DNA from 3 places in the Rhizobium sp. B21/90 genome. Region 3 is predicted to be linked to each of the others. Evidence: riboswitches for the same ligand, from Rfam matches in the RefSeq annotation. Region 3 holds a riboswitch; each other region holds the start of a gene.
What was found. Region 3 has a riboswitch for thiamine pyrophosphate ahead of thiC (phosphomethylpyrimidine synthase ThiC). Riboswitches for the same ligand answer to the same signal wherever they lie in the genome.

Region 1 (5,142 bases), on a different replicon from region 3:
CAGGATAAGGCTGCCGGGGCACATTCGGAAAGGCCTCGCCGAGGTCGGCCGGGCTCGAATCGAAATCGCCGACCCACAGTTCCGGTACCACACCAAGCGCCTGCGCATGCCGCATGCCGCCATCGGCGGCGATGAAGCGACTGCCGGCGACTGCCGCCTGAAGCCGCTCCGTCAGATGCAGCGCTCCGCCGAGCAGGATCGTGAAGGTGGATGAACTCATGGGCCAAGCCCATAGCGCAAAGACCGGTCGATAGGGAAGAGCGACAGTCTGTCATCCGTCAAATGGGCGCCTTTAGGTATCCGAATCCCGGTAGCGCACCCGAAACGCATCCTCGAAGCCACCGATAAACTGATCGAAAAGGCGCGAAAAGGTCTGCATGTCGTCCTCGGACCAATCGGCAACGATATCCCCGATGAGCGCCCGCTTCTGTGCCTGCACCTCTGCAAGCAGCCGCTGGCCGAGCGCGCTCATCACCACGACGATGCGCCTTGCGTCCGCCTGCGATGCCTTGCGGCGCAGGACGCCACGCGTCACCATCTCGGCAACGATACGACTGGCCCGTGACGGATCGATGCGCAGGATCTCGGCAACCGCGCCGACCGTCACCTCGCCCCCCGCCTCCGCCCGTCTGATCGCGTCGAGCACGTCGAGATGCGAGAGCTCCAGGTCCGGCGCCACGTTCTGGATTGCCAGCCGGCTGATCATCCGGCGTCCGGTCATCAGCCGCATCCGCGTCATCACCTGTCCGATATGCTGGATATACGCCTCCTGCGCATCCATCGAAACCGGTTCGTCTGTCTTCAAGGTTACTGTCATTCCGCCACGGTAACAGATCATCGCGAAAAGTTGAATATGCAGAATGCATTCAAATGCGCTTGACAGATATATGCTATCAGCACATATAACGGCCACTCTGGATAGGAAGCCCCATGGATATGCACCTGCCGTCTGCGCCCCTTGTGGCGGATCCCCGTCGCCGGCTGATACTCTATCTGTTCCTGATGGTTGCCATGTTCATGGCGATGCTCGACAACCAGATCGTCTCGACCGCGCTCCCGACCATCGTCGGCGAATTCGGCCATCTCGAGCGTTTCGGCTGGATCGGCTCTGCCTATCTCCTCTCGCTGAGCGCCGTCATGCCGGTCTACGGCAAGCTGGGCGACCTTTTCGGCCGCAAATACGTGATGATCACCGCGATCGCCATCTTCACCGTCGGCTCCGCCATTTGCGGTCTTGCCGTGTCGATGAACACGCTGATTGCTGCCCGCGTCCTTCAAGGCCTTGGCGGCGGCGGTATCCTCGTATCGATCTTCTCGATCAACGCCGACCTGTTCGAGCCTCGAGAGAGAGCCCGCTACCAGAGCTATTCCAGCCTGGTCCTGATGGCATCAGGCGCCATCGGCCCGGTGCTCGGCGGCACGATGAGCGACCTGTTCGGCTGGCGCTCGATCTTTCTCGTCAACATACCGATCGGCTTCATCGTCCTTGCCGGCCTCATCACCATGCTCCCCTACCGGAAACCCGCCCGCAAGCCGCAGATCGACTATGCCGGCGCAATCGTGCTGGCGATGACGACCACCTGCATCGTGCTTGCCGCTGACGGTACCCAGCTGTTCGGATCGCTGCTGTCCCCGGCAGTTCTCGCTATTATCGCATTCGGCATCGTCTGCGCCATTTCCTGGGTCTTCATCGAGCGCCGCGCCCCGGAGCCGATCGTGCCGATGCAGTTGTTCCGCAATCCGACCTTCGGGCTGTTGCTGATCACCTCGCTCACCAGCGGCGCCATCGCCATCGGAATGGTCAACTATTTCGCGCTATTCCTGCAGACGACCACTGGCCTTTCGCCCTCGGTTGCCGGCCTGTTGTTCATTCTCCTGACCGGCGGCATCGTCTGTGGCTCGCTGTCGGCGGGACGGCTTATCTCGGCCACCGGGCGCTACAAGCCCTTCGCCATCGGCAGTGCGGCCTGCAGCATGATTGCCTTTGCGGCCCTGTCGCAAGTCCATGCCGGCACGCCGGTTTATCTGATCGGCGGCCTGATGCTGCTGCATGGCATTGGCATCGGGCTTGCCCAGCAGGTGCCGGTCATCGGCATCCAGAACGCAGCCTCTAGCCGCGATATCGGAGCAGCCACCGGCGCCGTCACGCTGTCGCGCATGGGCGGCGCCTCGATCGCCATCTCCATCTACGGCGCCATCATCGGCTCCCGCCTGCTGCATGTCGGCCTGTCGATCCCCGGCGTCAGCAATATCGAGGAAGTCACGCCGAAGATGATGGCGGCCTTGCCGGCTGCCACGCGCGAAGCCGTGGCCGAAGCCTACGCTGCCGCCTTCAACCCGCTGTTCCTGACGGCGTCGGGCATCTGCCTTGTCGGCCTGGTCACCGCACTTTGCCTTAAGAACGTCCAGCTACCGGGCGCAACCATTGCCAAGACGATCGACCCTGCGGCTGCAGCCCACGTCGCGGATTGATAAAGCTGGGCTTCGCGCGTGTCGGGGCCCCTTGCCATCCACCCCTCCCGCCGCTACATCTTTCCTCGCTCTAACGGGGTGCCTCATGTCCATCCGGACATCTGGCTGAGAGGCTTTCACCAGCCAACCCGCGGAACCTGATCCGGTTAACACCGGCGGAGGGATTAGACGCGCGAAATCAACAGCGCCTATTCTCCGTTTTAACGCGAACCAAGGAGGAGGCGCTTCGATGCCCACCCGATCTCTGACGACATTTATGGCTGGCCTTGTTCTGGCGGCCGGCACGACACTTCTGACCGCTCATGCCAGCCAGGCAGCAGACAAGACACTGACCGTCTATACCTACGAGAGTTTCACCGCCGACTGGGGCCCCGGCCCCAAGGTCAAGGCGGCGTTCGAAAAGACCTGCGGCTGCACCGTCAACTATGTCGCCGTCACCGATGGCGTCGCGCTCCTGTCGCGCCTGAAACTCGAGGGCAAGGACACCAAGGCGGACGTGGTTCTAGGTCTCGACACCAATCTCGTTGATGAAGCCAGGGATACCGGTCTGTTCGAGCCCGCCGGCATCGACACGACGGCCGTGAAGCTGCCGGGCGACTTCAAGGACGACGTCTTCGTTCCCTACGATTACGGGCATTTCGCAGTGGTCTACGACACGCAGGTCATCAAGAACCCGCCGAAGAGCATGAAGGAACTGGTTGAGGGAGACCCGTCGCAGAAGATCGTCATCGAGGATCCGCGTACCTCGACGCCGGGCCTGGGCCTGCTGCTTTGGGTGAAGTCGGTTTATGGCGACAAGTCTGCGGAAGCATGGAAAAAGCTCAAGGGCCGCATCCTGACCGTCACGCCTGGCTGGTCGGAAGCCTATGACCTGTTCACCAAGGGCGAAGCGCCGATGGTGCTCTCCTACACGACGTCGCCAGCCTATCACATGATCGCCGACAAGACCGACCGCTACCAGGCGGCATCCTTCTCGGAAGGCCACTACATCCAGATCGAGGTAGCAGGCCTGACGAAAACCTCTGCCAACAAGGATCTGGCGCGCGACTTCCTGAAATTCATGATCACACCCGTTTTTCAAGACATCATCCCGACCAACAACTGGATGATGCCGGTCGCCGCCACCTCGGAGCCGCTGCCGGATGCTTTCGGCAAGCTCGTCGTACCCACCAAGACGTTCCTGATGAGCCCCGCCGAAGTCGACAAGAACCGCAAGGCCTGGATCGACGAATGGCTGGCCGCCACCAGCGGCAACTGATCGAGCCCTATGCTGACGAAATCCGAGCGAGCGAAAGCACTGACCGGCGGGGCTATCAGCCTCGCCGGCATTCTGCTGTTCGTCGGCCTTGCTGTCGGCGCACTGCTCGCCGCCGGCATCGAGACGCAAGGCAACGCTCCTCTGCTCGATCCCTATATCCTGCGGGTCCTGCGGTTCACCTTGTTGCAGGCGACGCTCTCGACGGTGTTGTCGGTAACGCTTGCCATCCCCGTGGCGCGTGCCTTGGCCCGACAACGGAACTTTCCCGGCCGCCTCTGGCTGATCCGCCTCATGGCCGTGCCGATGGGGCTTCCGGTGCTGATCGGCGCCATGGGGCTTCTGGGCATCTGGGGCCGACAGGGCATCGTCAACGACGCCCTGCAGACGCTTGGCCTCGCACAACCGGTCAGCATTTATGGGCTTTCCGGCATTCTCGTAGCCCATGTGTTTTTCAACCTGCCGCTCGCCGTCAGGCTGATGCTGCCGGGCCTCGAGCGCGTGCCGCCGGAATACTGGTTGATGGCATCCGGCCTTGGCATGCGTCCGGGCGCCGTATTCCGCTTCATCGAATGGCCTGTGCTGCGGGCACTCATCCCCGGTATCGCCGGCCTCATCTTCATGCTCTGTGCCACCAGTTTTACCCTGGTCCTGATGCTCGGCGGCGGACCGGCGGCCACGACAATCGAAGTTGCCATCTATCAGGCGCTGCGGTTCGACTTCGACCCCGGCCGTGCCGTTGCACTGGCCTTGCTGCAGGTTGCGATGACCGGCGCCGTGCTTGCCGTGATGGCGCTGCTGCCGGCGCCGGACGATCCGGGCCCCGCAACCGGCAGGGCGCCACGCCGCCTCGACGGGCGGCAGCGTCTGGCGCAACTGTCCGACGGCGCGGTGATCGCGACTGTTGCGCTGTTCATCGTGCTGCCGCTGGTGTCCGTCGCGGTGGCAGGCATGGAGGCCAACCTCGGCGGGCTCGCCAGCCAGCCGGTCTTCCTGCAGGCGCTGCTGACCAGCCTTGCCATCGCGCTTTCCGCCGGCCTGCTCGCTGTCATCCTCTCGCTGGCAATCGTGCGAGCCCGCTATGCCATCTCGTCGGTGCGAAAAGGCACGACAGGCCTCCGCGCCTTTTCGGCGACGCTCGGTGCCGCCTCATCGCTTGTCCTCTTGGCGCCGCCGATCGTGCTGGCGACCGGATGGTTCATGGCGCTGCGTCCCTTCGGAGATCCGACGCGGTTTGCGGCCACCCTCATCGTCTGCATCAACATGCTGATGGCGCTACCCTTCGTCATCCGCGTCGTCGAACCGGCCTTTGCCATTCACACCGCCCGCACCGGTCGGCTGGCAGCAAGTCTCGGTCTCACGGGCTTTTCCCGCTTGCGCCACGTAGACTGGCCCGGGCTGCGCAAGCCGCTGTT
Region 2 (5,142 bases), on a different replicon from region 3:
CGAAATGGGCTGCCATTGGCCGCGAACGGATGTCCTCGCCGACCCGGGTGGAAAGCATGCAGAAAAGGATCTTCTCCATCAATTCCCAGGTGCGTGCGACCTTTTCGTTTTCCTGTGTCATGACATTTCCTCTTTTGACTAGATGAACGGCTTGCCGCCGGTGACTGCAATAGTGGTACCGGAAACATAGCTCGACAGCGGATCTGCAAGCATGACGTAAGCTGTTGCGAGTTCCGCCGGCTGCCCCGGCCGCTTCATTGGCGTCTGCTTGCCGAAGTTGGTAACGTTCTCTTCCGGCATGGTGGATGGGATAAGCGGCGTCCAGATCGGGCCCGGCGCAACGGCATTGGCGCGAATCCCCTTCTCGGCCAGCATCTGCGCCAATCCGCCCGTAAAGTTCTGGATGGCGCCCTTGGTCGTTGCATAGGCAAGCAACGTCGGATTTGGCATGTCGGCATTGACCGAGGTCGTGTTGATGATCGAGCTACCGGGGGCCATGTGTTCGACGGCTGCTTTTGTCAGGTAGAACATAGCGTGGATGTTGACCTTGAAGGTCAGCTCCCACTCTTCATCGGATATCTCCGCGATATCCTTGAAGGTATTCTGGTGAGCGGCATTGTTGACGAGAATGTCGATACCTCCGAGTTCGGATACGGCCTTGTCGATGATCGCCCGGCAATGGGCTGCATCCTGGATATCCCCGGGCACCAGAACCGCCTTGCGTCCGGCCTCTTCGACATAGTGCTTCGTCTCCGCTGCGTCCTCGTGCTCATCGAGATAAGAAACGAGCACATCCGCACCCTCCCGCGCAAATGCGATTGCGACGGCGCGGCCGATGCCGCTGTCGCCGCCGGTAATTACGGCGCGCTTTCCGGCCAGACGTCCGGACCCCTTGTAGGAGCTCTCCCCGTGGTCGGGCTTCGGATCCATCCGGGCCGTCTTGCCGGGGATGGACTGTGACTGCGTGGGAAATGGCGGCTTGGGATAACCGTTCATGGCCTGTCTCCTTTTGGTCGGCTTGGACCAGACTAACCAGCGTTGCGCGTCATGGTTCCCCACCGAAGTCTCCGAATTCAATCTGAAGGATGGCGGCACTGAAGCCTGCAGGCTGCGGATGAGCGTTCGGCAATTTGCCACGCACGCCATCGAACGGCACGGATCGGAACTTCAAGGGCCCGAATTTGTTTCTGAACATGACAATGAGAGGATCATCATGACCAACACCCTGCACAAGGCAGACGCGACCGGCAAGCTTGAGCTGGCCAACGAAACCGCGCCAGTTTCCTACAGCGTGACTGTCGCGACCGAAAAAGAGAATGGCAAGTTTGCTGTTACCCTGCTCGTCAAGGCACCCCGCGATTGGTTGCTAAAACGCGGCTTCACATCGTCTGCGACCCTCGTCAGGCACGATGGAGACCAGGTCGAACTCCATCATGATGGCGAACTCGACGTCGGCGAAGCAGTATCGGTCGAGTTGTCCGCAGTTGACACCTCCTGCTCCGACGACAGCGAACTGCAGCGCAAGTATCCAGAATTGCGCGGCTGAAGCCGTGCCGAACGGGAGGACCCGCAGACATGAGGCCAGCAGAGCGAGAGGTCGTCTTCTCCAAGCGCGCACTTGCCGCAACGATAACAGGGATCGACAGCGATGACGGCGCCGACGACATGATTGTAGGCCTGTCACTGGGTGAGGCTATCCTGTTCGTCGCCGAAGAGGCAGGTATAGGCGCTTCCAACGCCCATGTTTCTTATGGCGAGAGCAGAACTCTCAGCTATACCGATTGTCTCAGTGTCTATCGAGATTTCGGGCTATCCCTCAAGGCTGACGCGAAGAGTTGAGATTGTGAAACGCAGTGCCGGCGTACTGATCTACCGCTTTGCCACACATGGGGCACCCGAAGTCCTGCTCGTCCATCCGGGCGGCCCCTTCTGGGCCCGCAAGGACGAAGGCGCCTGGTCGCTTCCAAAAGGCGGCATCGAACCGGACGAGGACGATCTCGCCGCGGCCCGCCGGGAGGTCCGCGAGGAGATCGGCACCAGCCTCAACGGTCCGTTCACGCTGCTCGGGGAAATCAGACAGCCTGGTGGCAAAGTCGTCGTCGCTTTCGCGGCCAATGCCGAGATCGATGCAGACGCGATCGTCAGCAACAGTTTCGAAATGCAGTGGCCGCCGAAATCCGGCCAGATACAAAGTTTTCCGGAAGTCGACCGCGCCGGCTGGTTCGATCTCGATCAGGCGGAAATCAAGCTGCTGCGGGGGCAACGACCGTTTCTCGAGGCATTCAAGGCGTTCATGGAGCGCCTTGACGTCCCTAGTCGTCGAGCGTGATCCACGCGGGAGCATGATCGCTGGCATGCGCCCAGCCGCGGACGTCCCTGTCGACCCCGGCGTCGCACAGCCGCTCGACCAGCGAGGGACTGAGGAGGAAGTGGTCGATGCGCAAACCGGCATCGCGGGCATAGGCGTTGCGGAGATATTTCCAGAACGTATAGATCCGTTGATCGGGGTGCATCTGCCGTATGCCGTCTGTCCAGCCTTGATCGAGGAGCTCCCGGAAGGCGTAGCGGACATCGGGATGAAACAGCGCATCGTCGATCCAGCGTTTCGGATTATAAACGTCGAGTTCGGTCGGCATCACATTGAAATCGCCGGCAAGGACGACCGGGACCTCGAGCTCCAGAAGCTCGGTCGCATAGTCGGCGAGGCGCTGGAACCAGGCTAGCTTGTATTCGAACTTCGGGCCTGGTTGCGGATTGCCGTTCGGAAGGTACAGGCAGCCGACCAGGACGCCGCCGATTGCCGCCTCGATATAACGGCTCTGTCCATCGTCATCACCGGGCAACCCGCGTCTGGTCTCCAGCGGCATAGCGTCCCGCGCCAGGATTGCCACGCCGTTCCAGCTTTTCTGCCCATGCCAGATCGCCCCGTAGCCTGCCCGCTCGATTTCCCGAGCCGGGAAGCGGGTGTCCGGCGCCTTCAATTCCTGCAGACAGACGATGTCCGGACTGAATTCGTCGAGCCAGCGCAGCAGGTTTTCGAGGCGACCGTTCACGCCGTTTACATTGTAGGTCGCAATTTTCATCTGATGGCGTCCCTGCGCGTTGCAAGCCGCAACTCTCGCCTCGCAAACGGGTCAGGCGGCAAAAGGATGCATGCGGCCTGCCATGACCTTGCAGTTCCACTCCCTCGGCCGACCCGGGAAAAATCTGCTTTTATCTCTTCCGCTCCATGCTATCAGAGGGGATCGACAGGGGTGCTCCGTATTGCCGGGGCTGAGACCGAAGCGCACATGCTTCCAAACCCTAAAGCTGATCTGGATAATACCAGCGGAGCGAGGCGGGCTAAAATGTTTTCAGGCGCACAAATATCACTTTATCCGATGACCGACGATTTCGTCGGCGTCATCCACGGCGCGCTCGGTGCTCTGGACCCCTATCGTGACCAGATGCGGGTGTCGACCGACGATCTCTCGACCCTGCTGGTCGGCTCGACCGACGTACTATTTCCAGCGATGCGCGACCTCTTCGTGGCGGCAGCCTCATCGGGCAAGCACTGCGTACTGCACGCCACGGTATCGCGCGGCTGCCCCGGCGAACCCGACGATCCGATCTGCACGCCAAGCACCAGCATGGTCAGCACCCTACCGCTCGAAGAACGCAAGCAGGCGGCTCTCGCAGCCGTTCGCGAAACGCCCCTGACGGGAGAGACTGTCTCCGCGCAATTCTCGCTCTACGTTCTCGGCATCGATCAGCACATGGACGAGATCTACGGCTGCATCGACTTCCTCAAGCAGTCCGGCGTGTTCCACAGTTCAAAGAACTTCTGCACCAAGCTGCGCGGCGATGCCGGCGCGGTCTTTGCGACGATCAACGAGGCCTTCTGCCGCTTTGGCCCGACCATGGGCCACGTCACGCTCGATATCACTATATCTGCCCATAGCCCCTCGTCATCCTGAGATCAACCGGGGAAGCCAGCATTACTGTCGAGGATCGTTGCCGAGGTCTCGCGCCGGTTTCGGTTTGGCGAACAGATAGCCCTGAACCTGCGTGCAGCCGATCTCCTGGAGAACGGCGAACTGCTCCTCGGTCTCCACGCCCTCCGCCGTCGTCGACATCCCCAGGGTCTGGGCAAGAGCGGTGATGAGCCGGACGACGGACAGTGATTCCGAATGCAGGGTCAACTCGCGGATGAACGACCGATCGATCTTGATCTTGTCGAAGGGGAAACTTCTGAGATTGGACAGCGACGAATAGCCGGTACCGAAATCATCCATAGCAATCGAGATGCCGAGTTTCTTGAGGGCCAGCAAGGTCGACGCCGTATGGGCGCCTGCATCGAGCAGGACGGATTCCGTGATTTCCAGCTCCAGCCGGCCGGCCTCGAGCCCGCTATCCGTCAGGGCCGCGACGACCGTCTGGATCAGGTTGTCGTTACGGAACTGGATCGGGGAAAGATTGACGGCGACCGTGATGTGGTCAGGCCAGCGCACGGCATCGGCGCAGGCCTGGTTGAGCACCCACGCACCGAGCGCGCCGATCAGCCCTGTATCCTCGGCAATCGGGATGAAGTCCATTGGCGGGATTTGACCCATCCGGGGATGGTTCCACCGTAACAGCGCCTCGTAGCCGGATACCTGACGCGTCGCGGTGTCCACGAGAGGCTGGTAGTAAACTTCCATCTCGCGCCGCTTGAGCGCTTTGCGCAGATCGACTTCCAGCGCCTTTCGCGCCAGCAGCCGCTCGTCCATGTCAGGACGGAAGACGCGCACGCGTCCCTTCCCTTCGGCCTTGGCCTCGTACATGGCCAGATCCGCGTATTTCAACAGTTCTTCCGGATCCGAGGAATGCTGGGGAAACTTTGCCACGCCAACGCTGGCGCCAATGGTCACCTCGTGATCGTCCAACAGGTAAGGACGCGTCAGCTCTGCAACCAGCCGGATCGGCAGCTCCAGGCTCTCCTTCTCGCTGGCTTCCTCGCTCAAATCCTCGTTGGCTTTAAGGATATTGATGACAGCAAACTCATCGCCGCCGATGCGGGCGACGACGTCGCGGGGGCCGACATGGGCGAGCAGGCGCTGCGATACCCGCTGCAGAAGCTCGTCTCCAACGTGGTGCCCCATCGTATCGTTGACATCCTTGAAG
Region 3 (5,142 bases):
CCATCAGCGAACGTGCCGAAATCGGCCCGTCATCCTCCGTCTCGATCATCGTCGCGCCAACCATGAAGCGGTGGTTGGCGCGCGGCACGACATAGATGGGATGGCGCGGATGCAGCATCCGCACCGGACGCGACAAACTGATCTCCTCGGTTTCCAGATGCAGCATCTCGCCCCGTACGCCACGCAGCCCGGTAATGTGGGGGATCGCCGCCGGTCCGGTGCAATCGATTGTGGAAGTGTAGTGCCGTTCCGGCAGCTGGCTGGCACCGAAGTAGAACCGGCTGCCACCCCGGCCGAGAGCTTCGGCCAGACGGGTCAACGCCCTCCGCGGATCGAGATGGGCTTCGGACCAAAAAAACAGCGCCTTTTCGAACCGCCCGCCAAGCGATGGCTCGAGCTCGGCGATGCCATCCCGGTCGACCCAGACGTGGCCTGTCGTACGGGAGGCAAACCGGACGAGATCCGGCATGTCGCGCGGCTGTGCCACCACCAGCGTGCCGTTGCGAACGACCTCGCCCGGTACGGCGTCGCTCCACCAGTCTGCAGCTCCCCAACCCAGTGTCAGAACGCTCTCGTCCGCCGCCTCTCTTTCGCAATAGGGCGCAAGCATTCCGCCGGCAAAGGACGATGCTCCGAGCCCTGCCGCATCCCGGCAATCCACAATATCGACTTCATGGCCGCGTTTGCGCAGTTCATACGCGACGGTCAGTCCGGCGACACCGGCACCCCTGACAAGAAACCCCGCCATCAGGCTTCACCGACTATCGTCTCGGCAGGATTTTCCACCGGCATGTAAAGATCGCCGCCGTCACGATAGCGGGCAGCCATCGCCTCCAGCCCCTCCTTCTGCGCTTCGGCACGGATCTCGTGCGAGATCTTCATGGAACAGAATTTCGGGCCGCACATGGAGCAGAAATGCGCCACCTTGTGCGCCTCCTTCGGCAGCGTCTGGTCGTGGAAGCTGCGCGCCGTATCCGGGTCGAGCGAAAGATTGAACTGGTCCTCCCAGCGGAATTCGAACCGTGCGCGCGACAGCGCATCGTCACGCAGGCGTGCGCCCGGATGGCCCTTGGCGAGATCGGCCGCATGGGCGGCGATCTTGTAGGTGATGACGCCGGTCTTGACGTCGTCGCGGTCGGGCAGGCCCAGATGTTCCTTCGGTGTCACGTAGCAGAGCATAGCGGTGCCGAACCAGCCGATCATCGCAGCGCCGATTGCCGACGTGATGTGGTCGTAGCCGGGGGCGATATCGGTGGTCAGCGGTCCAAGCGTGTAGAACGGCGCCTCGCCACAGGTCTCCAGCTGCTTGTCCATGTTCTCCTTGATCTTGTGCATCGGAACATGGCCCGGTCCTTCGATCATCACTTGGCAATCCTTTGCCCAGGCGATTTTCGTCAGTTCGCCAAGCGTCTCCAGCTCCGCGAACTGGGCGGCATCGTTGGCGTCGGCAATCGAGCCCGGACGCAGTCCGTCGCCCAGCGAAAACGTCACGTCGTAGGCGCGGGCGATATCGCAGATCTCGTCGAAGTGCTCGTAGAGAAAGCTTTCGCGGTGGTGGTGCAGACACCACTTGGCCATGATGGACCCGCCACGCGAGACGATGCCGGTCACGCGGTTGACGGTGAGGTGGATGTAGGCAAGGCGGACGCCGGCGTGGATGGTGAAATAGTCGACGCCCTGTTCGGCCTGCTCGATGAGTGTGTCGCGATAGACTTCCCAGGAAAGATCTTCGGCAATGCCACCCACCTTTTCCAAAGCCTGATAGAGCGGCACGGTGCCAATCGGCACGGGCGAATTGCGGATGATCCAGTCGCGGATATTGTGGATGTTGCGACCGGTCGACAGGTCCATCACCGTATCGGCGCCCCAGCGGATCGCCCAGACCATCTTCTCGACCTCCTCCTCCATGGACGAGGTGACAGCAGAGTTGCCGATGTTGGCGTTGATCTTCACCAGAAAATTACGGCCGATGATCATCGGCTCGCTTTCGGGATGGTTGATATTGGCCGGAATGACGGCGCGGCCCTCGGCCACCTCACGGCGCACGAATTCCGGCGTTACGAAATCCGGGATGTGAGCGCCAAAACTTTCGCCATCCCGCAACGAGGCTTCACGGACAGCCTGGCGTCCGAGATTTTCGCGGATGGCAATGAATTCCATCTCGGGCGTGATGATGCCGGCGCGAGCATAGGCAAGCTGGGTGACGGCCCGGCCGGGAGCGGCCTTCAGAGGCGCATCGCGAACGGGAAATTCCGGCGTCAATCGCTCGCCGGTGGCAAAGCCGTTATCCTCCGGCATGACGTGGCGGCCTTCGTAACGCTCAACATCGCCGCGCGCCAGGATCCAGTTTTCCCGCAGGCGCGAAAGACCGCGATCGATCGCAACGATATGGCCTGGATCGGTGTACGGGCCCGAGCTGTCATACACGATAACAGGCGGCTCCCCCGCAGTCGGATGCAGGGAGATTTCGCGCATCGGCACGCGAATGTGGGGATATCGCTGGCCTTCGACATGGATTTTGCGGGAGGCCGGGAATGCGCCCGAGGTGACCGTCGGGCTCTGGTTTTTAGAGGCAATATTCATCGTGAGGCTCCAAGTTTGCGTTTGGAGACCCAGTCCTAGAGCCGGAATGATGGAAGAACGCCGACACGGAATCCGGGATGCGGATCTGTAACTGCAGCAGCGCTTTGCACCGTCCCTACGCCAGTATGAACTGGATCAGGTTCAACGGGTCACTGCGCGCGATAGCAGAATCTCAGCCCCTTGACGGGACACCCCTGGTGAATACGACAAAGCCTATGGCAGCCCGACGAAGGCGTCAAGGGGATGAAAGACGGTACAGTTGGGCACGGTGCGAAGCACAGGCGCGGGGGTTTATGGGAGCTGAACCGGTGGACGTTGAAACTAATGATGCGGGCAGAGATATGCGCTGGCCCGGCGCTGCGTTTTAGGTGCGCGCATCAAGGCCCCTTGCGACGAAGCGCCCCTACACCCACTGGCGCCTCCTGGCTTGTCTACTGAGTGTCATACAAGTGAACCGGAAGACTCTATTTTTGCGAGGAAGGCGTACAATATTGTCCTGATATAGGGTATAATCTGGCGAAATGCCTCGGCTCGGCCGGGCGTTCTTCAGATAGAGGCTGTGCCATGCTTTCTACCATTCGACGGGACCTGAAAGACAATATCGGTGACCAGTTTCGGGGCCTCCGGCATCTCATCCACACGTTGAGCTCCGAGGCACCCGCCATCAGCGTCGCCAACCAGCCATTGCCACCCCTTCCGGCAGAGCTAAGCCGTCTTGTCGGCGGCACTTTGCAGACGGTGGATGGGGTGATGACAACGTTGCAATCGCTCGTCACGCCTTTGCGGGATCTGCGGGCGCCGGAGGCAGGGTTCCGGGAGTTCTCCTTCTACTTCGGTGCAGCGAGCGGAGCAATCTCTGGCGACGAGGACGAACTCACCGACGACCTTTACACGGCGCTCAAGCTCATCACCAAGGGCGTTGGCCCGGCCCGGCTCATCCTGAAAGCGCGCGTCACGGCAGCGGCAAGGCAAGTCATGACGGCGTCCAGAAGCGAGCGATGGACCTTGGACGACCTCGGCACCTGCTGCGCAACAGTTTTCGTCGCGTTTGTAAAGCACGAGCCAATCGCGAGCGTTGGCAATGTCCATGACAGCGAAACCTGGAAACTCTATGCGGCCCTGTCGCTTGCGTTCGCACTTTCGATTTCAGATCGCCTCACGGGAAGCGAGTTTCAGTCGTTTACGCCGGATGCGATCACGGTTTGCAATCTCCGCAGCGAGGTCTTTCAGGAAGCCATCAGGTCCGGCTTGCGAACCGAAGCACTGATTAAAACCTGCACGAGCCTTCTCAGACACCTTCCCTGAAGCTGTGCGCTGAACATTTGACAGTTTCTTATGCATATTGTACAAATTAAGCGCAATATTCGGGATAATTTGTCCTGCCGGAGTTACGCGCTTGGATCTGCTCACCCAGAATGAGATTGCAGCAGAGCCTGATTTCGGACATCGGCTCCGCCAACTCAGATGGTTTCGAAAGTCATTTCGCAGCAGTGCGCAGACGCTATCTGCGCGTTACGGACTGTCTGTCACCATCGACGAGGACAAGCTTGCAAAGGTATTCATCGACTGGGTCGAGGTGCTGGATGCGAAGAAGAGCCTAGCGACTGTGAACCGTGCGGATTTCATCGTTTTTGCCGGCGGTCTCGCATTGAAAGAACTGATCAAGGCGCGGCCTGCGAAAGTCGATCTGGTAGAGGCAAAAAGCGCCGTTCCGGTCCCCGGGATTGTGGCCTTCTGGCCCGAGGGTTTTCTTTACACCAACTATTGCATCAGTGCGGTCATAGCCGTGCATCAGCAGGAATTCCAGTCGACATTGCCCCTGTCGGGCGGTGTCGATGATCTGCGGACCTGGTGGTCGTTCAAGGAGAACACCAGCGAGATGCCTGCCTATGCGGTCGCATTTCTCGACAAGTTTTTTGGCGGCGAGCCCAACTGGGCGACACCTGATCTGCCAGAGATGCGCGTCGGCATGCTCGCCCGGCAAAATGCGGAAAACAAGTTCGATCGGGCCCCGAGCACAGAACGGCTGGTAGCGCCGACCATTTGAGCGCCGCGGCGATCGGCTTCATGATCGCTCAGGCATGGAAGTGAGACTTTTCCTCCAGCCCATCTTCGCAAGGAGACTTTGGGGCATCCGGGTGGATCTGATCCACCCGGACTTGCACTATATGATCATCGCCATCGGCGTTTCGATGTATGTCCTGAAGGCTCCGATCAACTCTGCCGCGAGAGCGCCATCCACTGCACGGTGATCGGTCGATAGCGTCACGGTCATCAGCGTCGCGGGTACCACAGCCTCCCCGGAGATCACGGCGCGTCTTTCTCCGGCGCCGACGGCAAGGATGGTGGCGTGCGGCGGATTGACGATGGCTGCGAATTCGCGAATGCCGAACATGCCAAGATTGGAGATCGCGGCGGTCCCCCCCTGGTACTCCTCGGGCTTCAGCTTACCTTCCTTGGCGCGGGCACCGAGGTCCTTCATCTCGGTCGAAATGACAGACAAGGTCTTTGTCTCGGCATTTCGCACGATCGGCGTGATAAGCCCGCCGGGTACGGATA

Region 1: another riboswitch for thiamine pyrophosphate. It lies ahead of thiB (thiamine ABC transporter substrate binding subunit); the one in region 3 lies ahead of thiC (phosphomethylpyrimidine synthase ThiC).
Region 2: another riboswitch for thiamine pyrophosphate. It lies ahead of J5278_RS08770 (YkoF family thiamine/hydroxymethylpyrimidine-binding protein); the one in region 3 lies ahead of thiC (phosphomethylpyrimidine synthase ThiC).

The regions. Positions count from the first base shown of each region.
Region 1 is NZ_CP072162.1:461,585-466,726, reverse strand. Features, by position in the region: gene J5278_RS02170 (thiamine diphosphokinase) at 1-220, opposite strand, end outside; gene J5278_RS02165 (MarR family winged helix-turn-helix transcriptional regulator) at 293-817, opposite strand; gene J5278_RS02160 (MDR family MFS transporter) at 931-2,472, shown strand; TPP riboswitch at 2,537-2,653, shown strand; gene thiB (thiamine ABC transporter substrate binding subunit) at 2,702-3,730, shown strand; gene thiP (thiamine/thiamine pyrophosphate ABC transporter permease ThiP) at 3,740-5,142, shown strand, end outside.
Region 2 is NZ_CP072162.1:1,844,134-1,849,275, reverse strand. Features, by position in the region: gene J5278_RS08800 (pyridoxamine 5'-phosphate oxidase family protein) at 1-121, opposite strand, end outside; gene J5278_RS08795 (SDR family oxidoreductase) at 139-996, opposite strand; gene J5278_RS08790 (hypothetical protein) at 1,214-1,546, shown strand; gene J5278_RS08785 (hypothetical protein) at 1,576-1,839, shown strand; gene J5278_RS08780 (NUDIX domain-containing protein) at 1,841-2,329, shown strand; gene xth (exodeoxyribonuclease III) at 2,313-3,083, opposite strand; TPP riboswitch at 3,241-3,353, shown strand; gene J5278_RS08770 (YkoF family thiamine/hydroxymethylpyrimidine-binding protein) at 3,348-3,956, shown strand; gene J5278_RS08765 (bifunctional diguanylate cyclase/phosphodiesterase) at 3,978-5,142, opposite strand, start outside.
Region 3 is NZ_CP072165.1:297,844-302,985, forward strand. Features, by position in the region: gene J5278_RS29415 (FAD-dependent oxidoreductase) at 1-748, opposite strand, end outside; gene thiC (phosphomethylpyrimidine synthase ThiC) at 748-2,583, opposite strand; TPP riboswitch at 2,678-2,789, opposite strand; gene J5278_RS29425 (hypothetical protein) at 3,148-3,888, shown strand; gene J5278_RS29430 (hypothetical protein) at 3,980-4,630, shown strand; gene J5278_RS29435 (dihydrolipoamide acetyltransferase family protein) at 4,748-5,142, opposite strand, start outside.